Regions from separate parts of the Bacillus haynesii genome, predicted to be linked through region 3. Evidence: predicted binding sites of a transcription regulator. Region 3 holds the regulator's gene; each other region holds the start of a gene.
What was found. The regulator Rex, encoded in region 3, represses fermentation and respiration genes when NADH is low (regulators of the CRP and FNR family bind a similar motif). The targets are predictions, from matches to a motif close to TTGTGAAATATTTCACAA.

Region 1 (7,511 bases), 1.3 Mb from region 3:
TGGGGTATTGACTGTTGCCGTTTGCGCCGGCCTCGGAAACGGGATCATCTTTAAGCTCGTGCCGCTTTATTTTTCAAATCAGGCCGGCATCGTCAATGGGATCGTATCAGCGATGGGCGGCTTGGGAGGATTCTTCCCGCCTCTCATCCTGTCAAGCGTTTTTCAGGTTACCGGCCATTACGCGATCGGATTCATGGCGCTGTCAGAAGCGGCCCTTGCAAGCTTTGTGATCGTGGTCTGGATGTATTTTCAGGAAGTGAACAAAACATCGTCCAAAACATCATCCAAAACGAAGGCGAACCATTTATAAATCCATCCTGCAAAAAGAGCTTGAGTCGATGTGCTCAGGCTCTTTTTTGGGACTATATTCATATGTTCACAATATTGTTTATATTTAAAAGGTCACTCAGCCTTATTTAACGTTAAAATAAGAACTGCAAAAGGGGTGACGCTCAATGAACATTTCTGTTAGAAAATCAGACACAGATTTGCTCTCAGACGATCTGCATCACTTGCTGGAATCGATCAGTACGCGACGAAAAATCAGGCAGGACACATTCCTTTTTCAAGAAGGGATGGATGCGGAGGAACTGTATCTTATTCAGTCAGGACTTGTCCAGATCGGCAAATTGACGTCCGATGGCAAAGAACTGACACTTAGAATGTGCAAAAGAAATGATATTGTCGGGGAGCTTACGCTTTTTACAGAAGATGCGAAATATATGCTGAGCGCAAAGATCCTCTCTGATGGCGAAGTGTTGGTCATCAATAAAGATAAGCTTGAAAAAGAACTCATTCAAAACGGTGCGCTGACGTTTGAGTTTATGAAATGGATGAGCACGCATTTGCGAAAGATTCAATCGAAAATCCGCGACCTTTTGCTGAATGGTAAAAAAGGCGCGCTCTACTCCACCTTGATCCGTCTCGCAAACAGCTACGGCATCACAAGAAGCGACGGGATTCTCATCAATATTGTGCTGACGAACCAGGATCTGGCGAAATTTTGTGCCGCTGCAAGAGAGAGCATCAACCGCATGCTGAGCGACCTCCGGAAGAACGGTGTCATTTCAATTGAGGACTCGGGAAAAATCGTCATCCACCAGCTCAACTATTTAAAACGCGAAATCGACTGTGAAAACTGCCCGCTCGAAATCTGCAATATCGACTGAAAAAGCGAAAACAAACAAGGACATGAAGCACAGTGTCCTTGTTTTTTACGTTTGCAGCAGAAAAACGATCAACACGGCCATAAAGAAACAGGCATTCACCAGCTCAGAGATTCCGATTGTCTTAATCGACAATTTCCTCCCGTGGAAAAACCACGCTCTGAGACTGCTCGGCACTACGCCAAGCACCGCCCATTCTGCCCCTGCGGCCAGCGAGACGAACGGCAGGAAAACGTGGTAGCCCCATGAATAAAGTTTAAACCGATTGTTTTTCTTTTCGCGGATCATTGACTTGACATAAAAGGCGCTCCCTGTGAAAAACAAAGCGGACTGGATAAAAACAAACAATGCCTCACCATCCAGTTTCCCCGCTCCCATCCAGAAGCTCGCCAGCCCGCCCGCGCTGAAAACAAGGATTGCCGCAATATCATTTAAAAGCGCCCTGTCGTTGTTTCTTTTCGCATAATAAAGATTGATGAGAAAGAGCGGAAACAGCGGCAGACCGAGAAAAACGAGCCGCGGCTCCAGCCAGACCGAAATGAGCAGGAAAACGACGGCCGGAATGCCGTAGACAAGAACCCATTTTTGATAGTAAACGATATTTTTCTTCTTCACCATCATCGTAGCCGGAAATGCCGCAAGATATAGAAACAGCCATCCGCAGAACAGCGGAATATGCTTTACATCCGCGCCCCCGGCGAACATGCCGAGAATAAACGGGATCACAAGCATCGCCCAGGCGCCGTGCTGCTTCGGTATGAACACTTTCATCACACATCCTCCCTTCTTTTCTAGTACATTATAAAAGTTTCGTCTTTCTTACACAGTGACATTTTGCATACAGTCGTGTGAACTAAATCACTGCGCCCTGCAGCCCGGCGCTTTATACTAAAAGCTAATATAGAGAAGGAGGATATACCATGGACCGGTTTGACTACTTATTGTTTCTGAAAAATCTTCCTATGTTTTTCGGGGTGCCCCTTCCGATCATCAAAAAGCTGCTGAAGAACGGTAAGGTGATCGATATCCAACCATCTCAGCATTCGCGATCGTTCCTTCATTCGCAATCCGTCTATTTTGTTTTAAAAGGAGAAGTGCATTTTTCTGACAGAAGGCTTCCGGAAGAATCTCGGACGATCGCCGAGTGGGAAAAAGGCGATGTTTTTCCTATCGATCAAAAAGGCGAACCTTTCTTATCTCCGTTTATTTCAGTCAACACTGCCTCTGAAACCGCCGTGCTTGAAATACCATTTCATAATTTCAAAAAAATGATGACTTATAACCGCCAATTACAGACGAACTTTCTCATGCTGCTCCAGCAGAATTTATTTTTTTCCTACCAGCTTTTTTTGCGTTACCTCAACTCCTCCGCAGAAGACGACGTGTGAGAAGGGCCTCTCCCCTTCTTTCTCTTCTTTTCTCCAAATGTGATCTACTTAACTTTTTTTCTCTTACATATCCGCTACGATACACATGAATGCAAACGAAAGGACAGATGAAAGATGATACATTGCGATTTCGACAAGTCTCCGTTTATCGTCATTTGGGAGCTGACAAGGGCTTGCGAGCTCAAGTGCCTTCATTGCCGGGCATCTGCTCAAAATAAACGCGATCCGCGGGAGCTTTCCCTGAAAGAGGGAAAAGATTTAATCGATCAAATTCATGCGATGGACAATCCGCTCCTCGTGCTTACAGGTGGTGATCCCTTAATGAGAGACGATGTATTCGCCATTATTGAGTATGCCGTCGAAAAAGGGGTTCGCGTCTCCATGACCCCGAGTGCCACACCGAATGTTACAAGAGAAGCGATTCAATCAGCAAAAGAAATTGGCTTATCCCGATGGGCGTTCAGCTTGGACGGCCCGACCCGGGAGATTCATGATCATTTTCGGGGAACGGACGGTTCCTTTGACCTGACCATGAAAGCGATTCGCTACATCCATGAATGTCATCTGCCTCTGCAGATTAATACCGTCATATCCGCTTATAACATCGATTACCTGGATGAAATGGCAAAGCTGATCGAAGAATTGAACTGCGTATTATGGAGTGTGTTTTTTCTCGTCCCGACAGGCCGTGCGAAGCGGGAAGATATGATTTCTCCTGTGGACCATGAAAAAGTCTTCCTCTGGCTCAGCCGTTTGGCAAAAGAAGCGCCTTTTGACATCAAAACGACAGCAGCCCAGCACTACCGGCGGGTCGTCATTCAGCAAAAAATGCGGGAAGCGAAAGACCCCAACATGAAAATCCGCTATGAACACGCATTGCAGAAAGGGAAAATGGATGTGATCGGCGGATTGGGGCGGGCCCCGAAAGGTGTGAATGATGGCAACGGGTTCATGTTTATCTCCCATATCGGTGATGTATATCCAAGCGGACTTCTGCCGGTTAAAGTCGGAAACATCCGCGAACAGCCGCTGGCTGAGATTTATCGCGAATCACCGATCTTTAAGGATTTGCGAAATCCGGACGGATTTAAAGGGAAATGCGGCGTCTGTGAATTCCGCCATGTGTGCGGCGGTTCGCGCTCGCGTGCCTATGCTCTGACGGGCGATTACCTGGAAAGCGACCCGAGCTGCATTTATATTCCGAAGGCTTTGCGCTGAAAAATGTGATGTACGTCACATTTTTTTCAGCATACTTGTATTACGGTATAGATGAGAATGATCATCACTATCAAAGGATGTGATCCCTCTGCATAAAAAAATTGATTTGAACGATTCCGTATACGAACTTTGCACATTGCATCCTGAACTAAAAGCCGTGATGAAGGAAGCCGGGTTTAAAAACATTACAAAGCCCGGCATGCTGGAAACGGCCGGGCGCATCATGACAATTCCAAAAGGCGCGCGAATGATGCAAATCGAATGGTCCTATATCTTAGATATATTGGAAGCACACGGATTTGACCCCGTTTGGAAAGGAGAAAAACAATGAGTGAAATCATTAACAACCGGGAAACACAGCAAGGTCTGCCAGAGGAAAAGAAGCAGCTTCTGAAAGAGATCATCATCGACCTTCATAAAGGAAAACCGCTTGCCGACGTCAAAAAACGGTTTGAAAAGGCATTCAGTTCAGTCAATGCCGAAGAAATCGCTCAGCTGGAACAGGCGTTAATGAAGGAAGAAGGCATTACACCTGAAGAAATCCAAGAGCTCTGTTCCGTTCACGCCGCTGTGTTTAAAGGATCGATTGAAGACATTCACCGCGCTGACGCCGACAAGCAGCCGGGCCATCCCGTTCATACATTTATGAAAGAAAATAAAGAAATCGACCTCCTTTTGAACTTTAAAATGCAGCTTCATTTGGAACGCTTCGAAAAAGATGATCATCGCGACAACATTCTCAAACTGCTCGCAGACTTAAACTTGCTCGCTGACGTCGACAAACATTACAGCAGAAAAGAAAATCTTCTGTTCCCCTATTTAGAAAAGTACGGAATTACAGGGCCCAGCCAGGTGATGTGGGCTGTCGACGATTTTATCCGCAAGAGCATTAAAGAAGTGAAGCGTTTGTTGGAGGAATATACGCCGGACAAAAAAGATGAGGTCATCCGTGAACTAACGTTTATCATTCAAGAAGGCACAGAAATGATTTATAAAGAAGAAAATATCCTCTTGCCGATGGCGCTCAGAACGCTGACAGAAGATGAATGGCTGAAAATCGCGGCAGAAAGCGACGAGATCGGATATTGCCTGACTGCTCCGGAAACGGTGTGGCAGCCTGAACGCCATCAGCTCAAAACAAGCGAAGAGGCGGCTGACGGATATGTCAGGCTCCCTACAGGTATTCTGTCCGTGGTTCAGCTTGAGCACATGATGAACCATCTTCCAGTCGATATCACCTTCATCGATGAAAACGATGTCGTCCGCTATTTTTCACACGGAAAGGAACGGATTTTCGCCCGGACAAAAGCCGTTATCGGCCGGACCGTCCAAAACTGCCATCCGCCGGCAAGCGTCCACATCGTCAATAAACTTCTTGACGACTTTAAATCAGGCAAAAAAGACGTTGAAGACTTTTGGATCAAATTTAAAGACAAATACGTGTTCATCCGCTATTTTGCCGTACGCGATGAAAACGGCCGCTATATCGGCACTTTGGAATTCACCCAGAACATCGCCCCGATTCAGGAGATTACCGGGGAAAAGAGAATTTTGAACACGAGCGATTGAACCATTCGACAGCCCGCTTCCATGCAGGCTGTTTTTTTGTCCTCCCTCTCCCCCTCCTAAAAATGTGACAAATTTGTGAAAAGCCGAAACCATGTGACAAATTTAACAAGGTACATTGCCTCCTCCATATATAGTGAGGGTAGCATCAATGACTCAGAAGGAGTGAACCAGCAATGAAAAAAAAGAAAAAGAGTCCCATTTCCAGGAGATTAAATTATTTCTCCCCTATTGAACACCATTCCAATCAACACAGCCAAACCACATATGAAGACCGGGATTGGGAAGATGTATACAGAAATAGATGGCAGCATGATAAAGTGGTTCGCTCTACCCATGGGGTGAACTGTACAGGATCCTGCAGCTGGAATATCTACGTCAAAAACGGGATCGTCACATGGGAAGGGCAGCGACTCGATTACCCTTCGACAGGCCCTGATATGCCGGACTTTGAACCGCGCGGCTGTCCGCGGGGAGCCAGCTTTTCCTGGTATATATACAGCCCGCTCCGCGTGAAATACCCGTATGTCCGCGGTGTGCTGATCCAGATGTGGCGCGAGGCGCTAAACAGCAGCAAAAATCCGCTGGAAGCATGGAAATCGATTGTCGAAAACCCTGAAAAAGCGAAAGCCTATAAACAGGCGCGCGGAAAAGGCGGATTTGTCCGCGCCGAATGGAGCGAAGTGCTGAAGCTGATTTCAGCTTCCCTTCTGTACACCATTGCCAAATACGGTCCTGACCGCAATGTCGGTTTCTCGCCGATTCCGGCCATGTCGATGCTCAGCCATGCAGCAGGATCACGCTTCATGTCCCTGATCGGCGGGCCGATGCTGAGCTTCTATGACTGGTATGCCGACCTCCCCCCTGCTTCACCGCAAATTTGGGGAGATCAAACCGACGTTCCGGAAAGCAGCGACTGGTACAATTCAGGCTACATCATGACATGGGGTTCTAATGTGCCGCTTACCAGAACGCCTGACGCTCACTTTTTAGCCGAAGCCCGCTATAAAGGAGCAAAAGTGATTTCGATCAGCCCGGACTTTGCCGAGTCCTCAAAGTTTTCCGATGATTGGCTGAGCATCAGACAAGGCACCGACGGCGCACTGGCCATGGCGATGGGCCATGTCATTCTGCAAGACTTTTATGTCAACCAGAAGACAGAACGTTTTATTGATTATGCAAAACAATATACCGATTTCCCATTTTTGGTGACTTTGAAAGAGGAAAACGGAACGTTCACAGCAGGCCGCTTCCTCCACGCTAAAGATATCGGGCGTGCGACAGAGCATGATGAATGGAAGCCTGCCGTTTGGGACGAAGACACAGATGGATTTGCAATTCCGCAGGGCACGATGGGCTCCCGCTGGGACGGCCAAGGTAAATGGAACTTGCGCATGGTTGATGAGGATTCAGAAAAACCGATCACACCTCGGCTTTCCATGCTTGGACATGAAGATATGATCGGCACGGTCAACATTCCTTACTTCTCACATAAAGGCAATAAAGTGCTTGAAAGACCGCTTCCGATCAAAAAAGTCATCCTGGACGGTGAGGAAGTCTTTGTTTCCACCGTTTTCGACCTGACTCTCGCCAACTATGGCGTCAACCGCGGAATCGGCGGACAGACGCCGGCATCATTTGATGATCCTGAACCGTTTACACCGGCTTGGCAAGAGCCGATTACTGGAATTAAAAGTGAAATGGTGATCAAGATCGCAAGGGAATTCGCGCAAAATGCGATTGACACAGAGGGCCGCTCAATGATCATTGTCGGCGCCGGGATTAACCATTGGTTCAATTCAGACACCATTTACAGAGCTGTGCTGAATCTTGTGCTTCTCGTCGGAGCCCAAGGGGTTAACGGAGGCGGCTGGGCCCACTATGTCGGCCAGGAAAAACTCCGGCCGGCCGAAGGATGGCAGACGATCGCGATGGCCAAAGACTGGGGAGGCCCTGCCAAACTGCAAAACGGCACATCATTTTTCTACTTCGCTACCGACCAGTGGCGCTATGAAGATCAGGAAATCAGCGGGCTCGCTTCACCAATCGCAAAAACATCGCGCTACAAGCACCACGCCGATTACAATGTGCTGGCAGCGAGACTCGGATGGCTTCCATCGTATCCGACGTTTGAGAAAAACGGCATCGACTTATATAAAGAAGCAGAAAAAGC
Region 2 (7,511 bases), 690 kb from region 3:
GCCTGTACTGACTTTAAGGACGATGTCATTTTCAATCATCTGCATGTATTGGTTTAATTGTGCTTTGATATTTGCTTCAAGTACCAATTGAATGCACTCCTTAGATTTTGCCTACTAGGTCAAGGCTTGGTGTCAGTGTTTCAGAACCTTCTTCCCATTTAGCCGGGCAAACCTCACCTGGGTTTTGGCGGACGTATTGAGCCGCTTTTACTTTGTTGATCAGGGTGCTTGCATCACGGCCGATACCGCCTGCGTTGATTTCAACAGCTTGGATCACGCCGTCCGGATCGATGATGAATGTTCCGCGGTCAGCAAGACCTTCTTCTTCGTTCAGCACTTCAAAGTTGCGGGAGATCGTTTGAGACGGGTCGCCGATCATCGCGTAAGTGATTTTGCCGATTTTCTCAGAGCTGTCATGCCATCCTTTATGTACGAAGTGAGTGTCTGTAGAAACAGAGTATACTTCGACACCAAGTTCTTTTAAAGCAGCATATTCGTTTTGAAGATCTTCAAGCTCAGTCGGGCAAACAAATGAGAAATCCGCTGGATAAAAGCAGAAAATGCTCCATTGGCCTTTCAGATCTTCGTGTGTAACATCGATAAACTCACCGTTTTTGTAAGCTTTCGCTGCGAATGGTTGTACTTCTTTTCCGATTAGAGACATAATATCGTCCTCCTGAATGTAGTTTAAGAGAAATAAAAATTGTAAACTTTATTTCTCTGTAATTATTATAATTATATACAAATTATCAAATAATAAATATTTTTTGTCAAGGGGAAAGACCTTTAATTTTTTGTTAAGTATTTCAGCTAAAGAAAAGAGTTGGAGTTTCATAACTTTGAAATAGTATGATTGGCACAAAAGATAGAGTGGTGAGAATGAAGAGACCTAATTGAAAACGAAAAGCCGTCGGAATGACGGCTTCTTTGGCTAAACGCCTTTATACGCGGAACGGTAAATCTCAGCAAGCTCCGAAACGAGCGGCAGTTTCGGATTGGCTGTCGTACACTGATCTTCAAAGGCGCGTTCGGCCATGAGATCCACTTTGCTTTCAAATGCGGCGGCATCCACGCCGTTTTGTTTAATGCTCATCGGAATTTTAAGCTCTTTGGCAAGCGAGATGATCTCCTGGATCAGGCTTTCAACGCCTTCTGAAGTTGTTTTTGCAGGCAGGCCGAGCGTTCTTGCAATCTCCGCGTAGCGCTGGTCGGCAACGAAGTGGCTGTATTTAGGAAATGCTGTGAACTTTTTCGGCTTCGCTGCATTATAGCGGATCACGTGCGGCAGAAGGATGGCGTTTGCCCGTCCGTGAGCGATGTGAAACTCCGCGCCAAGCTTATGGGCTAAGCTGTGGTTGATGCCGAGGAAGGCATTGGAAAATGCCATTCCGGCAATCGTTGATGCATTATGCACTTTTTCGCGGGCCAGCTCGTCGCTGCCGTTTTTGTATGCTCTAGGCAGGTATTCGAAGATCAGCTGGATGGCCTTCATGGCCAAGCCGTCTGTATAGTCGTTAGCCATGCACGATACGTATGATTCAATTGCGTGTGTTAATACGTCCATTCCTGTATCAGCCGTAATATGTTTCGGCACGGTCATGACAAATTGCGGGTCAATGATCGCGACGTCCGGCGTTAATTCATAATCGGCCAGCGGATACTTCGTATTCGTTTCTTTGTCTGTAATGACAGAGAATGAAGTGACTTCAGATCCTGTGCCTGATGTCGTCGGGATTGCGACGAATTTTGCTTTTTCGCCCAGTTTCGGGTATTTGACAATGCGCTTGCGGATGTCCAGGAATTTTTGCTTTAAGCCAAAGAATTCAGCATCCGGGTGTTCATAGAACAACCACATTCCTTTTGCGGCATCCATTGCAGAACCTCCGCCGAGGGCGATGATGACATCCGGCTGGAATTTGGCCATCATGTCGACGCCGTTCATTACTGTTTCAATTGAAGGATCGGGCTCGACATCAGAAAAAATTTCACAATGAACGTAATATGGACGCCTTCTTAAGTAGTGAAGGACGCGGTCTACATATCCGAGTTTCACCATTCCCGGATCGGTGACAATCAACGCTTTTGAGATGTCAGGCATTTTCGCTAAATATTGGGTTGCGTGTTTTTCAAAATAGATTTTTGGAGGCACTTTAAACCACTGCATATTGACATTCCTTTTCGCCACTTTTTTCGTGTTGATTAAATGAACAGCTCCTACGTTTGACGAGACGGAGTTCCCGCCATATGTGCCGCAGCCGAGCGTTAAGGAAGGCATATAGGCGTTGTAAATATCGCCGATCGCCCCTTGTGACGACGGTGCATTGACGATGATCCGCCCGGCTTTCATCCTTAATCCGAATTCTTTAACGGCTTCTTGATCGTTCGTATGAATCACCGCCGAGTGGCCGGTTCCGCCGAACGCCAGCATGTCCTCGGCACATTTTAATCCCTCTTGAAGCCCGCTGACTTTGTAGCATGCTAAAACAGGGCTCAGTTTTTCTCTGGACAGTGGGTCATCCGGACCTACGCCTTCTAATTCGGCGATGAGGATCTTTGTATCTTGAGGCACTTTTATACCGGCCATTTCAGCGATTTTGAATGCCGGCATGCCGACGATATCAGCGTTTACCGCGCAAGTATTTTCATTGATGACCAATTTCTCGACCTTTGATTTTTCGGTTTCATTTAAGAAATAGCAGTTGTTTCTTGTCAGTTCGGCTTTTACGTCTGAGTAGATGTCTTTGTCAATGATGACGGCCTGCTCTGATGCGCAAATCATGCCGTTGTCAAATGTTTTGGATAAGATCAGATCATTGACGGCTTGCTTCAGGTTGGCAGATTTCTCGATGTAGCATGGAACGTTTCCAGGTCCGACGCCAAGGGCCGGTTTTCCGGAGCTGTAAGCGGATTTCACCATGCCTGCGCCTCCTGTTGCGAGGATCAGGGAAACGTTCGGGTGGGTCATTAAGGCTTGAGTTGCATCCAGAGAAGGCGTTTCGATCCATTGGATGCAATTGTCGGGTGCTCCTGCCCTGATGGCTGCATCCCGAAGGATTCTCGCAGCTTCACGGCTGCATTTTTGGGCGGATGGATGGAAAGCAAACACGATTGGATTTCTTGTTTTGATCGCTATCAGGGACTTGAACATGGTGGTGGAAGTAGGGTTGGTCACCGGCGTCACGCCGGCGATGACACCGACAGGCTCCGCGATTTCAATGACTCCGTCGTGTTCGTTTTCATTGATGATGCCCACTGTTTTATCGTATTTGATATGATGGTAGACATACTCTGTGGCAAACATGTTTTTAATGATTTTATCTTCATAAACGCCGCGCTTCGTTTCTTCGACGGCAAGTTTGGCGAGAGGCATGTGCTGATCAAGGCCGGCAAGCGCCATCTGTTTGACGATCTCATCAATCTGCTCCTGATCAAAGCTGCGGAATTCTTCCAATGCCTTTAGGCCTTTTTCGACTAGCTGATCAATCATGTTTGAGGCATTTTGCTTTTGTTTCATGTCCTTTTCTTCGATTGCCATTGTAAACCCTCCAGTGAATGAATAGGAATTTGAATACAACAGGATGTCCAGGGATGAATGATGCCGGTATAGTTTGTGAAACATTTCACAAGTAAGATTAAAAATTTTTATCCCTGAAGTGAATCTTATGCGGATTGTCTGGTTTATTTTGGCATCAGTCCTCCTTTTCTGTGGCTGAATTTATCATATCACGAATTTTAAATATAAGTTTGTGAAATGTTGAACAAAGTATGAAATTCATTCTTGAGTAAAATAAGAATGCACCCCGAGATCCGGGGTGCAGCTTTTAATGCCAGTCCGTATGAAACACGCCTTCCATATCCGTCCGCTCATACGTGTGAGCGCCAAAATAATCGCGTTGCGCTTGCAGCAGGTTTGCGTTTGAGCGGCCCGTCCGGTAGCCGTCGTAATAGGAAAGGGCTGTGCTTAAGCACGGGAATGAGATGCCTGAGCTGATGCCTTCGCAGACGACCTTTCGCAAGCCGGACTGGTATTCTTTTAGTTTCTCAGCGAAGTCAGGTGCGACCAGCAGGTTGGACAGGTCCGGCTGTTTGTCGAACGCTTCGCTGATGAGATTTAAAAATTGTGCGCGGATGATGCAGCCGCCGCGGAAGATGAGGGCGATGTCCTTTAACGGCAGGTTCCATCCATTCAGGTCAGACGTCATTTTATATTGAGCGAAGCCTTGTGCATAGGCGCAGACTTTTCCCATGTATAATGCCTGTCTGACGTGGTCGATCCACACCTTCTTATCCAGGTGCTGTTCTTCTGTTTCAGGTCCGGCCAATACTTTTTCCGCAGCTGTCCGTTCGTCTTTTAATGATGACAGGTAACGGGCAAACAGGGATTCCGTGATAATCGATGATGGAATGCCGTTGTCGACGGCCTGCAGGCTCGTCCATTTGCCCGTGCCTTTTTGGCCGGTTTTGTCGAGGATGACGTCGATGAGCGGAGCGCCCGTTCGCTCATCCTTTTTCCGCAGGATCTCCGCTGTGATTTCGATTAAATAGCTTTTCAGCTCTCCTTGATTCCATGTGTCGAAAATGTCAGCGATTTCATCTATCGGCAAAAGAAGCTTTTCTCTTAAAAATGTATACGCTTCGGCGATGAGCTGCATGTCTGCGTATTCGATGCCGTTGTGCACCATTTTGACAAAATGACCCGCGCCTTTCGGACCGATGTAGACACAGCATGGATCTTCTCCCACTTGGGCAGCAATTTTTGTAAGAATCGGAGCTGCTTTTTCGTAGACGTCCCGATCTCCGCCGGGCATAATGGATGGGCCTTTTAAAGCGCCGACTTCGCCGCCGGAAATGCCGATTCCCAAGTAGCCGATTCCTTTTGATTTCAAACTGTCATATCTTCGTTCTGTATCTTCGTAGTGGGAGTTGCCGCCGTCCATGATGACGTCCCCTTCTTCAAGCAGAGGAACGAGCGAGTCAATGACAGAATCGACCGGTTTACCTGCTGTGACCATAAGAAAGATTTTTCTCGGTTTTTCTAAAGACTTTACGAAATCTTCAAGCTCATAGTACGGATTGACTGTTTGGCCTCCCGTTTTTTGGACGAGTTGATCGGTTAAATCCCTTGTGTAGTTATAGACGGCGACTTGTTCGCCTTTGCTTGCCATGTTCAGGGCGATATTGCTCCCCATGACCCCCAAACCTATGACACCGATTGTATTGCGCATGTAATACCTGCTCCTTCATTAAAACTTTTTTATACAAATAGACTTAACAATAAAGTAAATCCTAATCCGGCCACCGCAATAATTGTTTCAAGCAGTGTCCAGGTGGCAAATGTTTCTTTCATGCTTAGGCCGAAGTACTCTTTGAACATCCAGAAGCCCGCGTCATTGACATGGGAAGCGATTACACTTCCGGCCCCTGTTGCAAGCACAACCAGCGCAAGATTGACATCGCTTTGTCCGAGCATCGGAAGAACGAGTCCGGTCGTGCTTAATGCAGCAACTGTCGCGGAACCTAAAGAGATGCGCAGAATCGCGGCGATGACCCAGGCGAGCAAGATCGGTGACATGGCTGTTCCTTTGAATAATTCAGCTACATAGTCGCCTACTCCGCCGTTGATCAAGACTTGTTTGAAGGCTCCGCCGCCCCCGATGATCAAGAGCATCATTCCGATTTGTGTAATGGCAGTTGAACAGGAATCCATCACTTGTTTGATCGGGATCTTTCTGGCGATACCCATTGTATAGATCGCGACCAACAGGGAGATGACCATCGAAGTCGAGGCATTCCCGATTAAACGAACCGCTGCCAGCAGGCTGTTGTCTGCAAGTCCCATCGTTTCTTGAATGAGCGTAATAACAGTCGAAATAGACATGATAATGACCGGAAGCATAGCTGTGAAGACGCTGATGCCAAAGGCTGGCGTCTCTTCAAGCTTGAACGTTTTCTGCTCACCGAGTGAAGCGATGCTGCCCATTTTTTCAAATGATTGCGGGACGATTTTTTTCGCCAGTTTCGTAAATAAAGGTCCGGCCAAAAGAACGGTTGGAATTGCAACAATGATACCGTAGAGCAGCACTTCCCCGATATTGGCGCCGAGTTCTCCCGCGATAGCCGTCGGTCCCGGATGCGGAGGCAGGAAGCCGTGTGTGACGGATAAGGCCGCCGTCATCGGAATTCCAAGGTATAAAATAGAAATCTTCAATTCTCTTGAAATGGCGAATACAATTGGAATCAATAAAACCAATCCGACTTCGAAGAATAATGCAACCCCGATGATAAAGGAGGCGATGACGACCGCCCATTGGATGTTTTTCTCCCCGAATTTGTTGACGAGGGTCATCGCAATGCGCTGAGCGCCCCCTGAATCCGCGATCAGCTTGCCCAGCATGGCGCCGAGCCCGAAGATTAATGCGATATGGCCAAGCGTTCCGCCGAGCCCTTCTTCAATCGTTTTGACGATGTCGTCAAGCGGCATTCCGAGTGCCAAAGCAACACCGAACGATACGATAATTAATGAAACAAACGTATTCAGTTTTAACCCCATAATCAAAAGCAATAGTGCGACAATCCCGATTGCTACGATCACTAATGGCATGATAACGCCTCCAATTCTCCCCTATTTTTTGCTGGATAAGCTTCTTTGATAATTTGCAATTTGTGTATACTCGTTTTCCAGTGCTCGAGATAAGTTGATAAAGATCGGCATTAATTTTCTGTATTCATTGGCCGATTCTTCTTTCGGCGCGTGTCTGTGCGTGCTTCCGATCATGTCGGAGACGACATCGAACGAATCGATTTTTCCCGTCGCGTACAGCCCCAAAATGCAGGCTCCGAGACAAGAGCTTTCATAGCTTTCCGGCACGACGACTTCCGATTCGAAAATATCGGCCATCATTTGCCTCCATACATCAGACCTTGCGAAACCTCCGGTCGCTTGAATTCGGGCAACTGGACCGTCCATGCATTCTGTCAACGCCAGGAAGACGGTGTACAGATTGTAAATAACCCCTTCCAATGCCGCGCGAATCATGTGTTCTTTTTTGTGCGACATGGTGAGGCCGAAGAATGAACCGCGCACATCCGGATTCCAGAGCGGCGCCCGTTCGCCTGCGAGGTATGGGTGGAACAGCAGTCCGTCGGCACCCGGTCTGACGCGTTCGGCAATTTTGGTCAAGACATCGTATGGATCAATGCCGAGACGTTTTGCCGTTTCGATTTCTGATGAAGCAAATTCATCTCTGATCCAGCGAAGGACGATCCCGCCGTTGTTGACTGGCCCGCCGATGACCCAATGGTTCTCAGTTAAGGCATAGCAAAAGATTCTGCCTTTTTCATCGGTCTGCGGCTCATCGATAATCGTGCGAATCGCACCGCTTGTCCCGATGGTGACGGCGATTTCGCCTTTTTTAATCGCGTTGACGCCGAGGTTGGACAGCACGCCGTCGCTGGCACCGATGACAAACGGCGTTTGCGGATCGATTCCCATCATCGCCGCCAGTTCCGGA
Region 3 (7,511 bases):
TTTTCGAACGCGTCTTCAAGCTCGATTTCTTTCGCGATGGTTACACCGTCGTTTGTGATTAATGGAGAACCGAATTTTTTCTCAAGAACGACGTTGCGTCCTTTAGGTCCCAAAGTTACCTTTACAGCATCCGCCAATGCATCTACACCGCGCAGCATTGAACGGCGGGCTTCTTCGCTAAACTTAATATCTTTTGCCATGTTATTCGAACCTCCTATATAATTGTCTCGTTTTTATTTATGACTTAGCCGATAACAGCTAAAATGTCGCTTTCACGCAAGATTAAGTAGTCAGTACCTTCATATTTCACTTCGGTACCTGCATATTTTGAGAAGATGATGCGGTCGCCTGTTTTAACTTCTAATGCAACGCGCTCTCCGCTCTCTAACACACGGCCTGAACCGGCTGCAACCACTTTACCCTCTTGTGGTTTTTCTTTTGCGGAGTCAGGAAGTACGATTCCGCTAGCAGTTTTTTCTTCAGACTCAACGAGCTCAATGACAACGCGATCACCTAATGGCTTTAACAATGAAACAACCTCCTCAATATTTTCATATGTAATTTTAGCACTCGCACTCGGTGAGTGCTAACACAATTCTTATAATAAAGAATCTCCCAGGCAATTTCAAGTGAAAAGGTCAAATTTTTTTGCGCTTACATTTCTCCGCATATCCTTATCATCCTATAATTTAAAAAGAGTGTGTTACAATAAACATAGTCTGATTTAGATTTTTAGAAAAGGAGTACATAAAGCTTGAGAAAACAATACTGGTTTATTATATTGGCATACGTTCTCATGCAATTGTCGGCCTATGTCGGCTTGCCTCTTCTCTACTTTTTGGGTGTGGGCAGAGGACAGCCCAAAGCTGAAGCCCAGCTTACATTGGCGGGCGTCTGGTCTGTCATCGCGTTTACTCTCTGTCTCGTCATCGTGCTGCTGATTTTGCGGACGGTCCCGAAGACGACGCTTCGCAACCGTCCAAAAGCATCGGTTGGCGCGTCAATCGGATGGGCGGTAGCCGGCGTTTTTCTCGCTTTGTTTTCGCAGTCAATTGCCGCTTCGATCGAAATGTACTTGTTCGGGGTCAACCCGGAATCCGAAAATACGCAGCGAATCATGGAAATCATCACCGCATTGCCGCTGATGGTGTTTGTCTCTTCTGTATTCGGTCCGATTCTTGAAGAAATCATTTTCAGAAAGATCATTTTCGGTGCAATCTATGAGAAAACGAATTTTTTCATTGCCGCTTTGTTCAGTTCGGTTCTCTTCTCGGTCGTCCATTTGGATTTCAGCCATTTGCTCATTTATACAGCAATGGGATTCACATTCGCTTTTTTATATGTCAGAACCAACCGGATTATCGTGCCCATTTTCGCCCATGTCGCCATGAATACTTTCGTCGTCTTGCTGCAGACATTCCGGGAGCCTATTGAAAAATATTTGGAACACGTCGAGAAAATGCAAATGATTATTGGAGGATTTCTATGATGAGAAGCCCTAAATTCTGGGGAGTGATTTATTTTTTAACGGGTGTGCTGTTTACGTATCTGGCGGCAACCTCGCCCGGAAACATGTGGTCTTTTTATACGATCCTGCTGATGCTTTTCGCAGCCTATAATATCAGCATTTCCTTTAAAATGTTCGCCATGGCCGGCAGGATGAAGCGAAAAGATCAATAGCCTTTTATGTGAAGGAAAAGAGCCATTCTGAAAAAAGAATGGCTCTTATTTTGTATGGTCGTTCAAAAACGCTTGATTTTCCTCTTGAATCATTGTTTTTTGCGCTTGCCTGTAGGATATTCTTGAAATCACGATACTGATTTCATAAAGAATGAGCAATGGCACTGAGACCATTAAATGCGACAAAAGCTCAGGCGGTGTAATGAGCGCCGCGATGACGAACAACACAAAATATGCGTATTTTCTGATTTTCGCCAAAAACATCGGCGTCACGAGCCCGAGCCTTGTAATAAACATGATGACCACAGGCATCTGAAACAATAAGCCAAAAGGAAGCGTCAACTGAAGCAGAAACTGAAAATATTCGTGAATTCCGATGACCTGGTTAACATTCAGATCATCTGAGACTCTCGTCATAAAGTCCACGACAAACGGAAATAAAATAAAGTAAGAAAAGGCAATGCCGCCTAAAAAAAGAATGATCGATACCGGAATATAGCTAAGCGTCACTTTTCGTTCTTTTTCATACAGCCCCGGGCTAATGAAAGCCCACAGCTGGTATAAAACAAGCGGCGAAGTCAAGACGGCACCGATGATGAACGCAAACTGCACGTACACAAATAAAGGATCGGTCAGCTTAAACGCGTTAAGCGTCAGCAGCTTCGCTTCATCCGTCTGCTGCAGATAGATAATCAGCGGCTTTGCCAAAAAAAAGCCTGCCGCAACAAATAAAACAAAAAAGAAAAAAGTGATCACAAGCCGTCTGCGTAGTTCTGTGATATGTTCTATCAGCGACATTTCTTTTCCCTTCATAAATGTCATCCTATCCTACTGATCTTCTTTCTTTTTATCGGAATCGTCGTCAGCCAAACCTTTTGTCGCATTTTTAAACTCCCGCAGCGTGTTTCCAGCCGCTCTTCCCAGCTCGGGAAGTTTCTTCGGGCCGAATATCAATAGCGCCACCACGACGATTAAAATAAAGCTTCCAGGACCGATTGGCATAAAGCCTGCCCCCTTTCCTTTATTTTTCGTTTTCCGTTTTACTTTTCCTGCATTGAATAATGTTTCAGAAAATACACCAGCGACTGAAGTTCAACCGCCAAATCTATATGATGAATGCGAATGTGTTCCGGCACATTCAAGCGGGCCGGCGTAAAATTAAGAATGCCTTTAATGCCAAGCGCCACCAGCCTGTCTGTAATCGACTGTGCAGCTTGAGCTGGAACCGTCAAAATGGCGACCGGGATATCATCATCCGTCATATGCTCTTCAAGCTTATTCAGATCATAGACGGGAACGCCGCCGACCTCGGTTCCGATTTTTTCTTCATTGATGTCAAACGCCATGGCGATCTTTGTATTATTGTTTTTGATAAAATTGTAATGGAGAAAGGCTGTCCCCAAATTCCCCACGCCAATGAGCGTTACGTTCGTCGTTTCATCCTGATCAAGCGTCTTTCTGAAAAAGGACAGCAAATAATTGACATTGTAGCCGTATCCTTTTTTTCCGAGCGCGCCGAAGTACGAGAAATCCCTGCGGATGGTCGCGGAATCGACTTTGACGGCATCGCTCAACTCAGCGGAAGATACACGCTGTTTTCCGGATGCATGAAGGTTTTTTAAAAAACGATAGTATAATGGCAGCCGTTTCGCTGTCGCTTGCGGAATTTTTGAATGATCCATGTTCATAAACTAATCCTCCATGTCTACATCAGCTTTTTCCCTTTTATAGTCACCGTTTTTCCCGCCTGTCTTTTCGAGAAGAAAGGTCGGTCCTATCACCATTCCCTTATCCGCCGCTTTGCACATGTCATATACGGTCAGCGCACATACGGAGGCGGAAGTTAACGCTTCCATTTCCACACCTGTGCTCCCTTTGGTCTTGACTTTAGATTGAATATGCAGGATGCTCTTCTGTTCTTTCTCCTCCCAACGAAAGGTGATGTCGACTCCTTTCAGAGCGATTGGGTGGCACATCGGGATGATGGCGGATGTCTGTTTTGCGGCCATGATTCCGGCCACTTGCGCCACCGCCAATACATCGCCTTTTCCGATTTCCCGGTTTTTGATTTTTTCATGTACTTTTCGATTCATTGACACGCTTGAAACAGCCGCAGCTGTGCGCACTGAAGCTTCCTTTTCGCTTATATCAACCATCTTGGCTCTGCCTTGTTCATTAAAATGTGTAAACTCATTCATGTTCTTAACTCTCCTTATAACGATCATACACTATTTTTTTCGTTCTGTCTTTTTCTTCGGCTAAAATCTTCCAGACTTCACTTAATTGTTTGCTGACTGCGCGGTGATAAGCTACACTTAAAATAGCAGACAAGAGGTGAAAGATCATGATGATTTTACAAGTGAACCAGCTTTCAAAATCGTTTGGAGCCGATACGATTTTAACGAATATAAAACTCGAAGTCAGATCTCGGGACCGGATTGCGATCGTCGGACGCAACGGCGCCGGAAAATCGACTCTCCTAAAGATTATCGCAGGAAAGCTTTCATATGAAAAGGGGGACATTATCAAACCGAAGGATTTGACGATGGGCTACCTTGACCAGCATTCCGGCCTCGATTCCAAGCTGACGCTTAAAGAGGAATTGCTGTCGGTATTTGATTTTCTAAAAAAAATGGAAAAAGAAATGCGCGCGATCGAGGAAAAGATGGCGCAAGCCGGACCGGACAAGCTTGAATCATTGATGAAGACGTATGACAGGCTTCAGCAGGAGTTCAAGGACAAAGGCGGCTACCAATATGAAGCAGAAGTCAGATCCGTTATGCACGGGCTCGGCTTTGCGGGATTTGATGACTCCGTCCGCGTTCAGGACTTAAGCGGAGGTCAAAAAACAAGGCTTGCCCTCGGAAAAATGCTTTTGACAAAACCGGACCTCCTCATCTTGGACGAACCGACAAACCACTTGGATATCGATACCCTGACATGGCTTGAACAATATTTACAAAACTACAGCGGAGCGATTTTAATCGTTTCCCATGACAGGTACTTTCTTGACAAAGTGGTTACCCAAGTTTACGAGATTACCCGGGCACAAAGCAAAAAATATATCGGGAACTACAGCTCTTATCTCCAATTAAAAGCCGAGCAGCTGGAAAGGGAAACAAAGCTTTACGAAAAGCAGCAGGACGAAATCGCCAAACTGCAGGAGTTCGTCGACCGGAACCTGGCAAGAGCTTCGACGACGAAACGGGCGCAGAGCAGACGAAAGCAGCTTGAACGGATGGAGATCATGGACAAACCGCTTGGAGATGAAAAATCGGCGTCATTCCGCTTTGAAATTACTAGGCAAAGCGGAAACGATGTACTGCGAGTGGAAGACCTGACGGTAAGCTATCAGGAGCAGCCCCCGCTTCTCCGTTCATTGGATTTTCGCATTACCCGCGGGGAAAGCGTTGCGCTAGTCGGGCCGAACGGAATCGGCAAGTCAACCCTTTTGAAAGCATTGATTCAAAAGCTAAAGCCGGTGTCGGGAACAATCGCGACGGGCTCCCATGTCTCAATCGGATACTATGATCAGGAGCAGGCTGAATTGACGTCGTCAAAACGCGTGCTTGACGAGCTTTGGGACGAATATCCGGAGATGAATGAAAAGGATATCCGGACCTGCCTCGGCAACTTCTTGTTCTCGGGAGAAGATGTATTAAAACCTGTACACGCGTTAAGCGGAGGCGAAAAAGCCAGGCTTGCCCTCGCAAAGCTGATGCTGCAAAAAGCGAACTTCCTTATCCTTGATGAGCCGACAAACCATCTCGACCTGGACAGTAAGGAAGTCTTGGAGAACGCTTTAATCGATTACCCGGGAACGATATTATTTGTGTCCCATGACCGCTATTTTATCAACCGGATCGCGACAAAAGTACTGGAGCTTTCCCGCGATAAAGCAGAAGAATATTTAGGCGACTACGATTATTACACAGAAAAAAAAGCGGAGCAGCTTGAACTGAAAGAACTAGAAAAACAGACGGAAGAGCGCCAGAAAAACGCTTCCGAAAAACCGGGCACAAAAAAGAGCTATGAAGAAGAAAAAGAGCTGAAAAGAAAAGAACGCCAGCGACAGCGCAGGATTGAAGAAATCGAAACTAGAATTACGGCCATTGAAGAACAGATCGAAAAGAATGAAGAGCTCCTGTGTGAACCCGACGTCTTCCAAGACCACGAGAAGGTCCAGGAAATCCATTCTGAAAATGAACGGCTGAATGAGGAGCTCGAACAACTGTTATCCGAATGGGAAACACTTTCTACAAATGAATAAAGGATGAACCGCTCCAAGCCGGAGCGGTTTTTTTGTCCACAAATAAAATCCTTTATTTAAAAGAAAGAAAGCGATTTACCCACAATATCCACAAAAAACATAATATTTATGCACATTATTAACAGGTAAAAAGGCTCTGTAAATTAAGGTTTTTGACATTATGCACAAGGCTGTGGATATATGTTAATAACCTGTTAATAACTTTTCCGGGGGCAAAAAAACCTCACAAAACGTGAGGTTTCAATAAGACGTCAAATCTAAGCCAGGCTGACCGTTCATATCGTATTTTCCCCTGATTCCTTTTTCAAAAGCAACTGTACCTGCGGCGGCAATCATGGCGGCATTGTCCGTACATAGCGAGAGCGGCGGGATCAAAAGCTCGATTTCCGGATGGCTGCTGAACGTTTTTTCGAGCGCCGCTCTCAGCCCTTTATTTGCAGCAACTCCTCCGGCGAGCAGCACCTGTTTGACGCCATAAGCTTTCGCAGCGCGTTCCGTTTTTGTCACGAGGACATCAATGACGCTTTCCTGAAAGCTGGCTGACAAATCCTCCGGAGCTATCGTTTCCCCTTTTTGTGAAGCGTTGTGAAGCGTGTTGATGACTGCTGACTTCAATCCGCTGAAGCTGAAATGATAAGAGCCTTCCTCAAGCCATGCGCGCGGCAGCGGCACATTTGCTTCGCCTTTTTGCGCAAGTTTGTCAATGTGAGGTCCTCCCGGATAAGGGAGTCCCATCGTTCTCGCCACTTTGTCATAGGCTTCGCCTGCAGCATCGTCGAGCGTCTCTCCGATTACTTCAAATGAGCCGTGCTCTTTCATATACACGAGTTCGGTGTGACCGCCTGAGACGACAAGGGCAATCGCCGGAAATTGAATGTCCTGAACAAGCCTGTTGGCATAGATATGACCGGCAATGTGATGCACGCCTACGAGCGGTATGCCCCGGGCAAAACTGAGCGCTTTCGCAGCATTCACGCCGATCAATAAAGCGCCGACAAGCCCCGGTCCTTCCGTTACTGCAATGGCATCAATGTCATCAAACGTCATGTCCGCTTGTGCAAAGGCTTCCTCAAGCACGATCGTGATCTGTTCCACGTGATGCCTTGATGCGATCTCGGGAACGACGCCCCCAAACCGTTTATGACTCTCGATTTGCGACGCTACGACATTTGAGACGATGTCCGTCCCGTTTTTGACAATCGCGGCGGCAGTCTCATCACAGCTTGTTTCGATTCCTAATATATACAGATCTTTTTTATGATTCATTTAGTCTCACCCACATTAATAATGCATCTTCCCCATTATCGGTATAGTAATTTTTGCGAATTCCTCCCGGCTCAAAACCAAGCTTTTTGTATAAGCTCTGTGCAATATGATTCGATACCCTCACCTCTAAAGAAAGCTGAACCGCTCTTTTCATCCTGCAAAGCTTCATGGCGGCTTTCAAAAGAGCTTCTCCGAAACGGCGGCCCCGGTATGCAGGTGAAACGGCAATGTTGGTGATCTGGGCGTCATCCATCACGATCCAAATCCCGCAGTAGCCGACGACTTGCTCCTCAAC

Region 1: H2R00_RS05160 (nitrate reductase subunit alpha) is a predicted target of Rex. The motif match lies at 5,433-5,450, and genes of this name have one in related genera.
Region 2: adhE (bifunctional acetaldehyde-CoA/alcohol dehydrogenase) is a predicted target of Rex. The motif match lies at 3,609-3,626, and genes of this name have one in related genera.

Annotation. Positions count from the first base shown of each region.
Region 1 covers NZ_CP059494.1:1,061,585-1,069,095, forward strand. The annotation lists gene H2R00_RS05125 (nitrate/nitrite transporter) at 1-310, shown strand, start outside; gene H2R00_RS05130 (fumarate/nitrate reduction transcriptional regulator Fnr) at 456-1,169, shown strand; gene H2R00_RS05135 (YwiC-like family protein) at 1,215-1,937, opposite strand; gene H2R00_RS05140 (cyclic nucleotide-binding domain-containing protein) at 2,087-2,554, shown strand; gene H2R00_RS05145 (TIGR04053 family radical SAM/SPASM domain-containing protein) at 2,669-3,772, shown strand; gene H2R00_RS05150 (DUF1858 domain-containing protein) at 3,861-4,103, shown strand; gene H2R00_RS05155 (DUF438 domain-containing protein) at 4,100-5,341, shown strand; gene H2R00_RS05160 (nitrate reductase subunit alpha) at 5,515-7,511, shown strand, end outside.
Region 2 covers NZ_CP059494.1:3,102,970-3,110,480, forward strand. The annotation lists gene ahpF (alkyl hydroperoxide reductase subunit F) at 1-87, opposite strand, end outside; gene ahpC (alkyl hydroperoxide reductase subunit C) at 101-664, opposite strand; gene adhE (bifunctional acetaldehyde-CoA/alcohol dehydrogenase) at 932-3,535, opposite strand; gene gnd (decarboxylating NADP(+)-dependent phosphogluconate dehydrogenase) at 3,822-5,225, opposite strand; gene H2R00_RS15445 (GntP family permease) at 5,255-6,601, opposite strand; gene gntK (gluconokinase) at 6,623-7,511, opposite strand, start outside.
Region 3 covers NZ_CP059494.1:2,408,284-2,415,794, forward strand. The annotation lists gene groL (chaperonin GroEL) at 1-200, opposite strand, end outside; gene groES (co-chaperone GroES) at 245-529, opposite strand; gene H2R00_RS11905 (CPBP family intramembrane glutamic endopeptidase) at 755-1,489, shown strand; gene H2R00_RS11910 (YdiK family protein) at 1,489-1,680, shown strand; gene tatC (twin-arginine translocase subunit TatC) at 1,726-2,502, opposite strand; gene H2R00_RS11920 (twin-arginine translocase TatA/TatE family subunit) at 2,509-2,682, opposite strand; gene H2R00_RS11925 (redox-sensing transcriptional repressor Rex) at 2,721-3,368, opposite strand; gene moaC (cyclic pyranopterin monophosphate synthase MoaC) at 3,372-3,878, opposite strand; gene H2R00_RS11935 (ABC-F family ATP-binding cassette domain-containing protein) at 4,025-5,950, shown strand; gene tsaD (tRNA (adenosine(37)-N6)-threonylcarbamoyltransferase complex transferase subunit TsaD) at 6,191-7,216, opposite strand; gene rimI (ribosomal protein S18-alanine N-acetyltransferase) at 7,206-7,511, opposite strand, start outside.